3 regions of the Glacieibacterium megasporae genome follow, and region 1 is predicted to be linked to each of the others. Evidence: riboswitches for the same ligand, from Rfam matches in the RefSeq annotation. Region 1 holds a riboswitch; each other region holds the start of a gene.
What was found. Region 1 has a riboswitch for cobalamin ahead of KTC28_RS05525 (TonB-dependent receptor plug domain-containing protein). Riboswitches for the same ligand answer to the same signal wherever they lie in the genome.
Positions count from the first base shown of each region.

Region 1 (3,855 bases):
CCGTTCGCCGCCATCTGGTTGAGCACATACGCCCGCCGCGCGAGCGCGCGTTCGACATGGACGGTTGGCGAATAGGTCGACGGCGCCTTGGGCAGGATCGCGAGATACGCATCCTGCGCAAGGTCGAGATCGGCGACCGACTTGCCGAAATACGACTGCGCTGCCGCCTCGACGCCGTAGCTGTTCCGCCCGAGGAATATCTGGTTGAGGTAGAGTTCGAGGATCTGCTGCTTGGTGAACGCCGCCTCGATCCGCCGTGCGAGCACCGCCTCCTTCAGCTTGCGGACGTAGCTGACCTCACCGTTGAGCAGCAGGTTCTTCGCCACCTGCTGGGTGATCGTCGAGGCGCCCTTGGGCCGGCCCGACGAGCCGAGGTTGGTCCATGCGGCGCGGGCGATGCCGAGGAAGTCGATTCCGCCGTGGTGGAAGAAGTCCTTGTCCTCGGCCGAGATATACGCCTGGACCAGCCGCGGCGGCAGTTCGTCGTAGCTCAGGTACAGGCGACGCTCGCGGCTGAAGCTCGTTAGGATCGTGCCGTCGTTGCCGCGCACGGTCGACGGCAGCGGCGCGGCGTATTCGGCGAGTTTCGACGCATCGGGCAGCCCGGTCGTCACCCACGCATACAGTCCGACCGCGGCAGCCGCGCCGAGCAGGACGAGCACGCCGAGAATGATTGCGGCGGTGCGGAGACGGCGGGCGGTGGTCACGGGGCGGGGTATAGCATGGCCGCGCGCGGGTGAAAGCGTGGTCTGTCGCGCCGCTATTTCAGTCGCATCGCGATCCCGGCGACGACCAGCCGGACATCGTCGACAGCGGCGGCGACTTGCTGGTTCAGTCGCCCGGCGACGTCGCGGAACTGCCGTGCAAGCGCGTTGTCGGGGACGATTCCCCAGCCGACTTCGTTGGTGACGAGGACGATGATCCCTGCGGAGGACGCGATTGCCGCGACAAGCTCAGCGCCTGCCGCGTCGGCGTCGACCCCGGCAAGCATGGTGTTGCTTGCCCACAAGGTCAGGCAATCGACCAGAAGCGTGCGACCGGCACTCGCCTCGCGGACGATTGCCTCGGGGAGGTCGAGCGGGCTTTCGACCGTGCGCCAGCGGGCATCGCGGTCGCTGCGATGGCGGGCGATGCGGTCGCGCATCTCGTCGTCGAACGCCTGCGCGGTGGCGATGAAGACGAGCTCGCCGCCGGAGGATTCGGCCGCGCGTTGTGCCAGCCGGCTCTTGCCCGAACGCGCGCCGCCGATGAACAAGGTCGATCGTGTCTCGGTCAAACTTGCTTGCCCCCGCCGCCGCGCGCCGATAAGGCGTCGATCGTGACAGGTTCCCAGAGATGGGATGAAAAGGGAACCCGGAAGCAGACAGTCGGTCTGTAATCCGGGGCTGTGCCCGCAACTGTAACCGGCGAGCCTTCGCCCAAGTGCCACTGGAGTTTACGCTCCGGGAAGGCGGGATGAAGGTGCTGACCCGGGAGCCAGGAGACCTGCCTGTCGCGGTCGTACCTTCGCGTGGACGGGGTGTTCCAAGCGATCGAGGTGAAATCCTCGCGTGTCGACGTCGTCGGGGTCGTGCGCGCGGGAAAGCTCCCGTGTCTTCGCGAATGCTGATGCGTGCCACCGGTGCATGCGGCCCCTTGTTGTCGATCAAGGGGATACCAATGCGCTCATTTCATATTCTACTCGCCTCCACCGGCCTCGTCCTGACCGCCGCCGCCCGCGCCGACGATGCGCCCGATACGATCGTCGTCACCGCCGACCGCACGCCCGAGCCGCTGTCGCGGGTCGGCCAGTCGATCACCGTCATCGACGCCGCCGAGATCGCCCGCCGCCAGGACAACACGGTCGTCGATCTGCTCCGCACCGTTCCGGGGGTCAGCTTTGCCCGCAACGGCGGCATCGGCACCGCGACGTCGGTGTTCATCCGCGGCGCTGAAAGCGACCAGACCGTCGCGCTGATCGACGGCATCAAGCTCAACGACCCGTCGGCTCCCGGCGGCGGCTTTAACTTCGGCAACCTTCTCGTCGGCAACATCGCCCGCGTCGAAATCCTGCGCGGCCCGAGTTCGGTGCTGTGGGGCAGCCAGGCGATCGGCGGCGTCGTCAATTTGATCACCGTCCCGCCGACCGACGATCTCCACATCAACGCGCGCGGCGAATACGGCTACCGCAACACCGGGCAGGGCGTCGCCAACGTCTCGGACAAGTTCGGTCCGCTGTCGGCGAGCTTCGGCGGCGGCTATTTCCGCACCGACGGCATCTCGGCGTTCGACGAGCGCAAGGGCGGCAAGGAGAAGGATGGCTATCGCAACTACGGCGCGAACGCCAACTTGAACCTTGCACTGAACGACAACGTGTCGGTCGACCTTCGCGGCTGGTATTCGGATAGCCGCGTTGGGTTCGATGGCTTTCCGCCGCCGAATTTCAGCCTGGGCGACACCACCGACTATGGCACGACGCGCGAGATCGTCGGCTATACCGGGATCAACGCCGCGCTGTTCGACGGGCGGCTCCACAACCGGCTCGGCTTCGCGATCACCGACACCCGCCGTCACAATTATGACGGGACGGCCGCCAACGCCGAGACCTTCGCCGGTAATGGGCGCAACGAGCGCTTCGAATACCAGGGCGTCGCCAACATCGTCACCGGCGTCGATGCGACCTTCGGGGCCGAGCGCGAACGTTCGCACTTCACGACGTCGAGCTTCGGCGGACCGGTGACGATCGGGACGCAGACGTTGACCAGCGGCTACGGCCAGGTCGTCGTGACGCCCATCACCGGCCTTACCGCAACCGGCGGCGCGCGCTACGATAGCCACAGCCGCTTCGGCGGGACGACGACGCTCGCAGGCAGCGGCGTCTACACCCCGAACGACGGCGGCACGACCTTCCGCGCGAGCTATAGCGAGGGGTTCAAGGTGCCGTCGCTCTACCAGTTGCAGAGTGAATACGGGAACCAGCTGCTCCGCCCCGAACGCTCGCGCGGCTGGGACGCCGGGGTCACCCAGCGCGGCCTTGAAGGACGGATCGAGGCGAGCGCGACCTACTTCAGCCGCACCAGCAAGGACCTGATCAACTTCATCTCGTGCAACACGCCGCTGACCGGGATCTGCGTCAACCGCCCGTTCGGGACGTACGACAATGTCGCGCGGGCGGTGAGCAAGGGCGTCGAGCTGACATTGTTGGTCCGACCGATCGACGCGCTGACGCTCCAGGCAAATTATACCTCGCTCGATGCCGAGAACCGCTCGCCCGGCGACGTCAACTTCGGCAAGCAGTTGCTCCGGCGGCCGAGCCAGACCGTCAATGTCCTGCTCGACTACCATTGGAGCTTCGGGCTCGACACCGGCGCGACGGTCACCCACGTCGGGCGCAGCTTCGACAATGCGTCGAACACGCGGCGGCTGCAGGGTTATGTCGTCGCCGACCTCCGCGCGGCGTATCCGCTGACGAAGCAGATCGCGGTCACCGCGCGCGTCGAGAACCTGTTCGACGAGAAGTATGAGACGACCTACGGTTATGGGACGACCGGGCGCGCGGCGTACGGCGGTATCCGGCTGAGCTACTAAAGCGATGACCGGACTCGCCGATCATGCTCTGAGTGCAGGTCGGCGGGTCCGGTGGCGTGACGTTGCAATTACCTTGCAGGAGAAGCCGTCGTGACCGAGACGCCCGAGGATCATGCCCGCCACAATGCGCGGATGGCGCGGGTCCAGGCGGCCCGCGCGCGGATGCAGGAGCGGCGGACGCTCGAACGCGGCCTGCTCATCGTCCACACCGGCAACGGCAAGGGAAAGTCGTCGTCGGCGTTCGGTATGGCGATCCGCAGCCTCGGCTGGGGGATGAAGGTCGGCATC
Region 1 is NZ_CP081848.1:1,188,306-1,192,160, forward strand. It holds gene KTC28_RS05515 (penicillin-binding protein 1A) at 1-707, opposite strand, end outside; gene cobU (bifunctional adenosylcobinamide kinase/adenosylcobinamide-phosphate guanylyltransferase) at 761-1,276, opposite strand; cobalamin riboswitch at 1,307-1,507, shown strand; gene KTC28_RS05525 (TonB-dependent receptor plug domain-containing protein) at 1,660-3,567, shown strand; gene cobO (cob(I)yrinic acid a,c-diamide adenosyltransferase) at 3,658-3,855, shown strand, end outside.

Region 2 (3,855 bases), 1.1 Mb from region 1:
GCACCGCCGCCAGCTTGCGCCAGCCACACCACCAAAGCCGCGTGCTCGCATCGCTTCCGGAAGAAGCGCCACGATGCCGATGATCTCGATCTCGATCGTTCAGAGTCCTCCCGTTTTTCTCAACCTTCCCGCTAGTATCGTTTGCGCTGAACGGCTGATCCGACAGGCGGCGAGCAACGGGGCCGACGTCATCGTTTTCCGGAAGCATGGCTTCCCGGCTATCCTGTATGGCTCGATGACGCCCCCGGGTCGGCGCTTTTTGGCCACAAGCCCGCCGAGGCACTATTTCGCGTCCTGTTGCACAATTGTCCCGAGCTCGAGGGGCGTGAAATCGCGCATCTGGCCGCCCTCTCCGCTGAACTTTCGGTCGAGATCGTGATGGGCATTCAGGAGCGGCGCGGCTCGAGCATATTCAACACCGTCGTGCGCCTGACCCCGGGGAGGCGCGACATCCACCGCAAGATCATGCCGACCCACAACGAGCGGCTGATCTGGGCCGCAGCAGACGGCAGCACCCTCGGACCCTGGCCGGGAAAATATGGTCCTGTCGGCGCCCTCATCTGCTGGGAGCACTGGATGCCGCTCGCTCGCGCAGCGCGGCACCAACATGGTGAAGTTCTTCACTTCGCGCTCTGGCCTGCCGTCACCGAACTTCACCTCCTCGCCAGCCGGCACTATGCCTTCGAAGGCCAGTGCTTCGTCGCTGCTGCCGGCACCGTCCTTACTCGATCGCAGGTGCTTGATGGCTTCGACAGCCTCGAAGCCGATGAGCCCGCCGCTCGCGCTATGCTCGAAGCAATCCCAGCCGAGCGCGAGCTGCTCAAATCGGGCGGAAGCGCGATCGTTGGTCCCGACGCGACGATCATTGCTGCCGCCGGACAAGACGACACGCTGACCCTGAACGCGGTTATCGATACCGATATCGTCGCGGAAGGTCGGCTTTATCTCGACACCGCCGGCCACTATTCCCGTCCTGATATCTTCGAACTCCAGATCGACATGCGAGAGCGGCCGGGACTGCGGACGCTTACCTGAACGCCACCGAGACGCGGCGATCGCAGAACTTTGCCGCATTCGTTGATCTACAACTCGCCATTTTCAACGTGATTGTCCGCTTTCTGAAAGCTGCCAGTCATTCACTATCCAGCGACGTCGATAATAGGTCGGGGCGAGACAACCTAGATCACCGTCATGTCGAACCACATGTGCGTCTCATAACGATATAAAGATGTCTTTATATGCCTGTTGACACGTATGGCCATTGGGTGTGTAACCGACCTGTCGAGGTTCCCCGTTTCCGACTCAGAGATGAGCCGGGCGACGGGGCTAAGACGGGAAGCCGGTGGCGCTCGTAGAGCGGAATCCGGCGCTGCCCCCGCAACTGTAAGCGGCGAGCGGCGGCTCCATTTCGTGTCACTGGCACCCGCAAGGGTGCTGGGAAGGCCGGGACCGTCGCATTGACCCGTAAGTCAGTAGACCTGCCTCCGACGCGATACGTTCCTCGGACGGGGGTTCCTCCGGTGGATCGCGCTTGACTCAAGGGCTGGGGCTTCGGCGCCGGCTTGCCGGTCCTGTGCGCTCTTCCTTCGGCCCTCTCGTCCGGCAAAAGCAGGTGACCGGTCGATGCCTACAATCTTTGCCTTTTCGATAAATCGCATTGCGTTCGACGAGAATTACCGTCCCGCCGACAATACCCGCATCACAACCAACTTCGCCAATCTGGCAAGGGGCGAGAGCCGGCGGGAAAATTTGCGCAATACCCTGCGCATGATCGACAATCGCTTCAATTCACTCGCGCACTGGGACAATCCGAGGGGCGATCGTTACACGGTCGAGCTCGAGATTGTCTCGGTCGAGTTGCGTATCGATGCCGAAGGACGTGACGACGTCTTCCCGCTGATCGAAATCCTTCAGACAAAGATCGTTGATCGAAAGACCGAGGAGCGGATCGACGGCATCGTCGGCAATAACTTCTCGTCCTATGTGCGCGATTATGACTTCAATGTTCTGCTGTCGGAGCACCTGAAGACGCACCCCGGATCTGGCGATCCGCAAGGTTTCGGCGACCTGCATGGCAATTTATTCAAGCACTTTTTGAGTTCGAGCGACTATCGGGAAAATTTCTGCAAGCCGCCGGTCATCTGTCTGAGCGTGTCGAGCAGCAAGACCTATCACCGGACCACGAACAAGCACCCCATACTGGGTTTCGAATATCGTAACGACGAGTTTTCAGCCACCGACGCATATTTCGCCAAGATGGGGATGAAAGTTCGCTATTTCATGCCCCCGAACAGCGTCGCGCCGTTCGCCTTTTACCATCTTGGCGACCTGATTGGTGACTACACCAATCTTGAGCTGGTCAGCACGATCAGTGTGATGGAGACTTTCCAGAAGATCTATCGGCCTGAAATTTACAACGCCAACTCTGCAGCCGCAGAACGCTATCAGCCAAGTCTTAAGTACCAGGACTTTTCGCTGACTCGCATCGTCTACGATCGTGAAGAACGCAGCAGACTAGCTGTCGAGCAGGGCAGGTTCACCGAGGAACGCCTGATCAAGCCCTATCAGACCGCACTCGAGCAATGGTCCGCAAGTCTCACGCTCTGATTCATCAAGACATAAGGCCGCTACCATGAACACATTGCTACCTACTTCGACTGCCGGCAGCTTGCCCAAGCCCGTCTGGCTTGCGCAACCCGGGACGCTTTGGTCGCCGTGGAAGTTAGATGGCAAAGATCTGGTCGATGGCAAACAAGACGCTTTGCGTCTGTCATTGGACGATCAACGGCAGGCCGGCATCGATATCGTCAGTGACGGCGAACAGACGCGCCAGCATTTCGTCACGACGTTTATCGAGCATCTCAACGGGGTTGATTTTGAGACGCGGAAGACTGTCAGGATCCGCGATCGATACGACGCTAGCGTGCCGACGGTGGTCGGCACCGTCGAACGCAAAAATCCGGTTTTTATCGAAGATGCTAAATTTCTGCGCCGGCAAACCGGGCAGCCGATAAAATGGGCGTTGCCCGGACCGATGACGATGATCGATACTCTCTATGATGACCATTATCAGAGCCGCGAGAAGCTGGCGTGGGAGTTCGCCAAGATCCTCAATCAAGAAGCCAGGGAACTCGAAGCCGCCGGCGTGAATATCATCCAGTTCGACGAACCGGCATTCAACGTCTTCTTCGACGAAGTGAATGACTGGGGCGTTGCGACTCTGGAAAGGGCGGCTGAGGGGCTTAAGTGCGAGACGGCCGTTCACATCTGCTACGGCTACGGGATCAAGGCCAACACCGACTGGAAGAAGACTTTAGGATCCGAGTGGCGGCAATATGAGAAGGCCTTTCCCAAGCTGAAGGAATCCAGCATCGATATCATCTCGCTGGAATGCCAGAATTCGCACGTTCCGATGGACCTGATCGAACTCATTCGCGGCAAGAAGGTGATGGTCGGCGCCATCGACGTGGCGACCGACAGCATCGAAACGCCTGAGCAAGTGGCCGACACGCTGCGACAGGCCCTAAAGTTTGTCGATGCCGACAAGCTCTATCCGTCGACGAACTGCGGCATGGCGCCGTTGTCTCGCCGCGTAGCGCAAGGCAAATTGGCCGCTTTGAGCGCAGGCGCGAGCATCGTTCGGAGAGAGATCACGACCTAGGGTCCAAGCCCAATCAGCAGCCCGATGCCGACGCAGAGTACTGGTTCGGAGAGTCTCCGATTTTTCGGAGGGCTTGGCTGTTGCGGGAGTGTTGTGCTGGTTATCGGATGCGGCCTTGGCGACGATCGTTACGTCAAGGCGCACCGTCGTTCCGGCGGCGCAAAGGGGCCCAAGCCGTGGCCATTAAGGTCTTC
Region 2 is NZ_CP081848.1:2,328,479-2,332,333, reverse strand. It holds partial or broken gene KTC28_RS11035 (nitrilase-related carbon-nitrogen hydrolase) at 256-1,035, shown strand; cobalamin riboswitch at 1,269-1,500, shown strand; gene KTC28_RS11030 (DUF1852 domain-containing protein) at 1,624-2,607, shown strand; gene KTC28_RS11025 (methionine synthase) at 2,633-3,661, shown strand.
Region 2: another riboswitch for cobalamin. It lies ahead of KTC28_RS11030 (DUF1852 domain-containing protein); the one in region 1 lies ahead of KTC28_RS05525 (TonB-dependent receptor plug domain-containing protein).

Region 3 (3,855 bases), 840 kb from region 1:
AGAATGCGAATGGCCAACGTTTACGTCGAGGCCCGTCCGAAGGGTCGTCAAGAGGGCAGCGCCGTGACCGACTTCGTTGTCGAGGATCATGCCGACCACATCCTAGCCACGAAAGGGACGCAGCGTGAGGCGATCGACTGGGCCAAGAGCGAGGGCCACCGACCGCTGATCGCTCGCGTCAGGCATTTGAACGACAAGAAAAAACCAGACCACTGGCGCGAGGAATGATCCCGGCGACGGCCGTGCGATTGATATGACCTCGAATTATCGTGTCCAAGTTGCAAAGCGGCGACCAAGAGCAACGAGAAATCTGCCACCGGACTTTTCAATCCTGAGATCTGTCTGACCATAAAGCCTTGCCTACGCAACCGCTGCGGCGTGGTCGCCCCAATACGGCGTACCCGTTCACGCCGTGGTCGTATCGCGCGAGCTACGGAATAGCTGATAGATCAGGTATCAGATGTCGGTCGCTCGGCACGCGTACGATCTATCTCATCGGGTGTTAAATGTGCCGCAAGAAGTAGTCTAAACGTTTCCAGGCGTGCGGTCCTCGGAATGTCTCGTACGAGATGATCGTCCTTTCAGAGTGAAACCGACGTACGTCGCAAAAACGAATGGGCGACTTCATTAGTGGAGACGCGGCGACGGAATTGCACGCGCCATTGCGACGTCCGTTGCAAATGGCATGGACGGGCATGCAGCGGCGAACGCGGGGGCTTCGCAATGGCGGATCAGGGGGTCTCGCGAATTCGAATTGCGTCTTTTGCGGGTCGGGCAGACCGCATTTCGCTTGTCCCACCTTGTCGTACTAGCGGTAGATGGTAAGTTGATTTCATGACCGGGGCAGAATTCGAAGCATGCCGGCTTCAGGATCGGCGCGAGGGATCGCCTTCGTGCGTCCTCCTTGCACGCGGCACGTTTGTCGCTCTCCGCGGCATCGAGGGCGATGATGCACTTTGCGAGCACGGCATAAAGATACCGCTTGCCCGACTGGTACGGGTAGGCTCGACTTTCGTCGAGCGTCCCACATCCCGATCGACGCGAGATCGGGCGAACGCATAAGGAGGTTGGCCTGACCCCACTCGTTGAACGGATCTGCTCATTCGTGTTGCGCGTATTCGTTGCGTTCCATCGCAGTCTCGTAACAGCTCATGACAGCCTTCTCGATTGTGCTGTTCGCGACGGTCATGGCGGCCGAGGGCAAGCCTGTCGTAACATGGGGAACGACCCGTGCGGCCATTCTCCGCTCACTTGTTGCGGGGGCCCGCGGCCGAGCATTTCCCAAGCCCCGCGCCTCATACCGCCCTTCACCGTCATGACCGTCGACGGCGGGATCGTGTCTCAAAGCGTTGCGTGCGCGACGATCGCCGCTGCTAACGGACAAGCTGATCGTAGTAATGTGGAATGTCGGCCACCGAACCGCCGCCGCCGACCGTAGTGACGGAGCTGGTTGATGGACTCCCCTAGCTTCTGGACCGAAGAACTTGTCCTGTCGGCCTCGGACCTCATCGGAGCCGAGGCCGACGCCGTCTTCGACGAAGCCGAAACCGCATTTCTGGCTGGCGACCGCGCGGCTTGGCATCGGGCTTTGGAACGCTACCTCCATCTGATACTGGCGCATGCACGCCTCTTCGATGGTCAAGACCACCTGCAGTAACGGGCGTTGATAATCACGCTGACAGACTGGATGTCGTTTCGATCTCGGCGTCCATGAAGACCTAAAAGGGCCAGCCGGCTCTTGCCCGAACGCGCGCCGCCGATGAACAAGGTCGATCGTGTCTCGGTCAATCTCGCTTGCCCCCGCCGCCGCACGCCGATAAGGCGTCGATCGTGACAGGTTCCCAGAGATGGGATGAAAAGGGAACCCGGAAGCAGACAGTCGGTCTGTAATCCGGGGCTGTGCCCGCAACTGTAACCGGCGAGCCTTCGCCCAATTGCCACTGGGGTTTACCCCCCCGGGAAGGCGGGATGAAGGTGCTGACCCGGGAGCCAGGAGACCTGCCTGTCGCGGTCGTACCTTCGCGCGGACGGGGTGTTCCGGGCGATCGAGGTGAACCCCTCGCGTGTCGACGTCGTCGGGGTCGTGCGCGCGGGTGAATTCCCGTGTCTTCGCGAATGCTGATGCGCCACCGGTGCATGCGGCCCCTTGTTGTTGACCAAGGGAACCGCCATGCGCTTACTTTACATCTCAATCGCCACCACCGGCCTCGTCCTCACCGCCTCAGCGCGCGCCGACGACGCCCCCGATACCATCGTCGTCACCGCCGACCGGACCCCCGAGCCGCTGTCGCGGGTCGGCCAGTCGATCACCGTCATCGACGCCGCCGAGATCGCGCGCCGCCAGGACAACACGGTCGTCGACTTGCTCCGCACCGTGCCGGGCGTCAGCTTCGCCCGCAACGGCGGCATCGGCACCCAGACCTCGGTTTTCATCCGCGGCGCCGAGAGCGACCAGACCGTCGCGCTGATCGACGGCATCAAGCTGAACGACCCGTCCGCCCCCGGCGGCGGCTTCAACTTCGGCAACCTTCTCGTCGGCAATATCGCCCGCGTCGAAATCCTGCGTGGCCCGAGTTCGGTGCTGTGGGGCAGCCAGGCGATCGGCGGCGTCGTCAATTTGATCACCGTCCCGCCGACCGACGACCTCCACGTCAATGCGCGCGGTGAATACGGCTACCGCAACACCGGGCAGGGCGTCGCCAACGTCTCGGACAAATTCGGTCCGTTGTCGGTAAGCGTCGGCGGCGGCTATTTCCGCACCGACGGCATCTCGGCGTTCGACGAGCGCCGGGGCGGCACGGAGAAGGACGGCTATCGCAACTATGGCGCGAACGCCAACTTGAACCTTGCGCTGAACGACAACGTGTCGGTCGACCTGCGCGGCTGGTATTCGGACAGCCGCGCCGGGTTCGACGGCCTCGTGCCCCCCAACTACGGCCTCGGCGATACGACCGACTATGGCACGACGCGCGAGATCGTCGGCTATACCGGGATCAACGCCGCGCTGTTCGACGGGCGGCTCCACAACCGGCTCGGCTTCGCGATTACCGACACGCGCCGCCACAATTATGACGGGACGACCGCCAACGCCGAGACCTTCGCCGGCAACGGGCGCAACGAGCGCTTCGAATACCAGGGCGTCGCGAACATCATCACCGGCGTCGACGCGACCTTCGGGGCCGAGCGCGAACGTTCGCACTTCACGACGTCGAGCTTCGGCGGACCGGTGACGATCGGGACGCAGACGTTGACCAGCGGCTACGGCCAGGTCGTCGTCACGCCCATCACCGGCTTCACCGCGACCGGTGGCGCGCGCTACGACAGCCACAGCCGCTTCGGCGGGACGACGACGCTCGCGGGCAGCGGCGTCTACACCCCGAACAATGGCGGCACGACCTTCCGCGCGAGCTACAGCGAGGGGTTCAAGGTGCCGTCGCTCTACCAGCTACAGAGCGAATACGGGAACCAGCTGCTCCGCCCCGAACGCTCGCGCGGCTGGGACGCCGGGGTCACCCAGCGCGGCCTTGAAGGACGGATCGAGGCGAGCGCGACCTACTTCAGCCGCACCAGCAAGGATCTGATCAACTTCATCTCGTGCAATACGCCGCTGACCGGGATCTGCGTCAATCGCCCGAACGGCACCTACGACAATGTCGCGCGGGCGGTGAGCAAGGGCGTCGAGCTGACGCTGCTCGTCCGCCCGATCGATGCGCTGACGCTGCAGGCGAACTACACCTCGCTCGACGCCGAGAACCGCTCGCCCGGCGACGTCAACTTCGGCAAGCAGTTGCTCCGGCGGCCGAGCCAGACCGTCAATGCCCTGCTCGACTATCACTGGAGCTTCGGGCTCGACAC
Region 3 is NZ_CP081848.1:348,541-352,395, reverse strand. It holds gene KTC28_RS01695 (hypothetical protein) at 10-228, shown strand; gene KTC28_RS01690 (hypothetical protein) at 1,454-1,657, shown strand; cobalamin riboswitch at 1,819-2,020, shown strand; gene KTC28_RS01685 (TonB-dependent receptor plug domain-containing protein) at 2,171-3,855, shown strand, end outside.
Region 3: another riboswitch for cobalamin. It lies ahead of KTC28_RS01685 (TonB-dependent receptor plug domain-containing protein); the one in region 1 lies ahead of KTC28_RS05525 (TonB-dependent receptor plug domain-containing protein).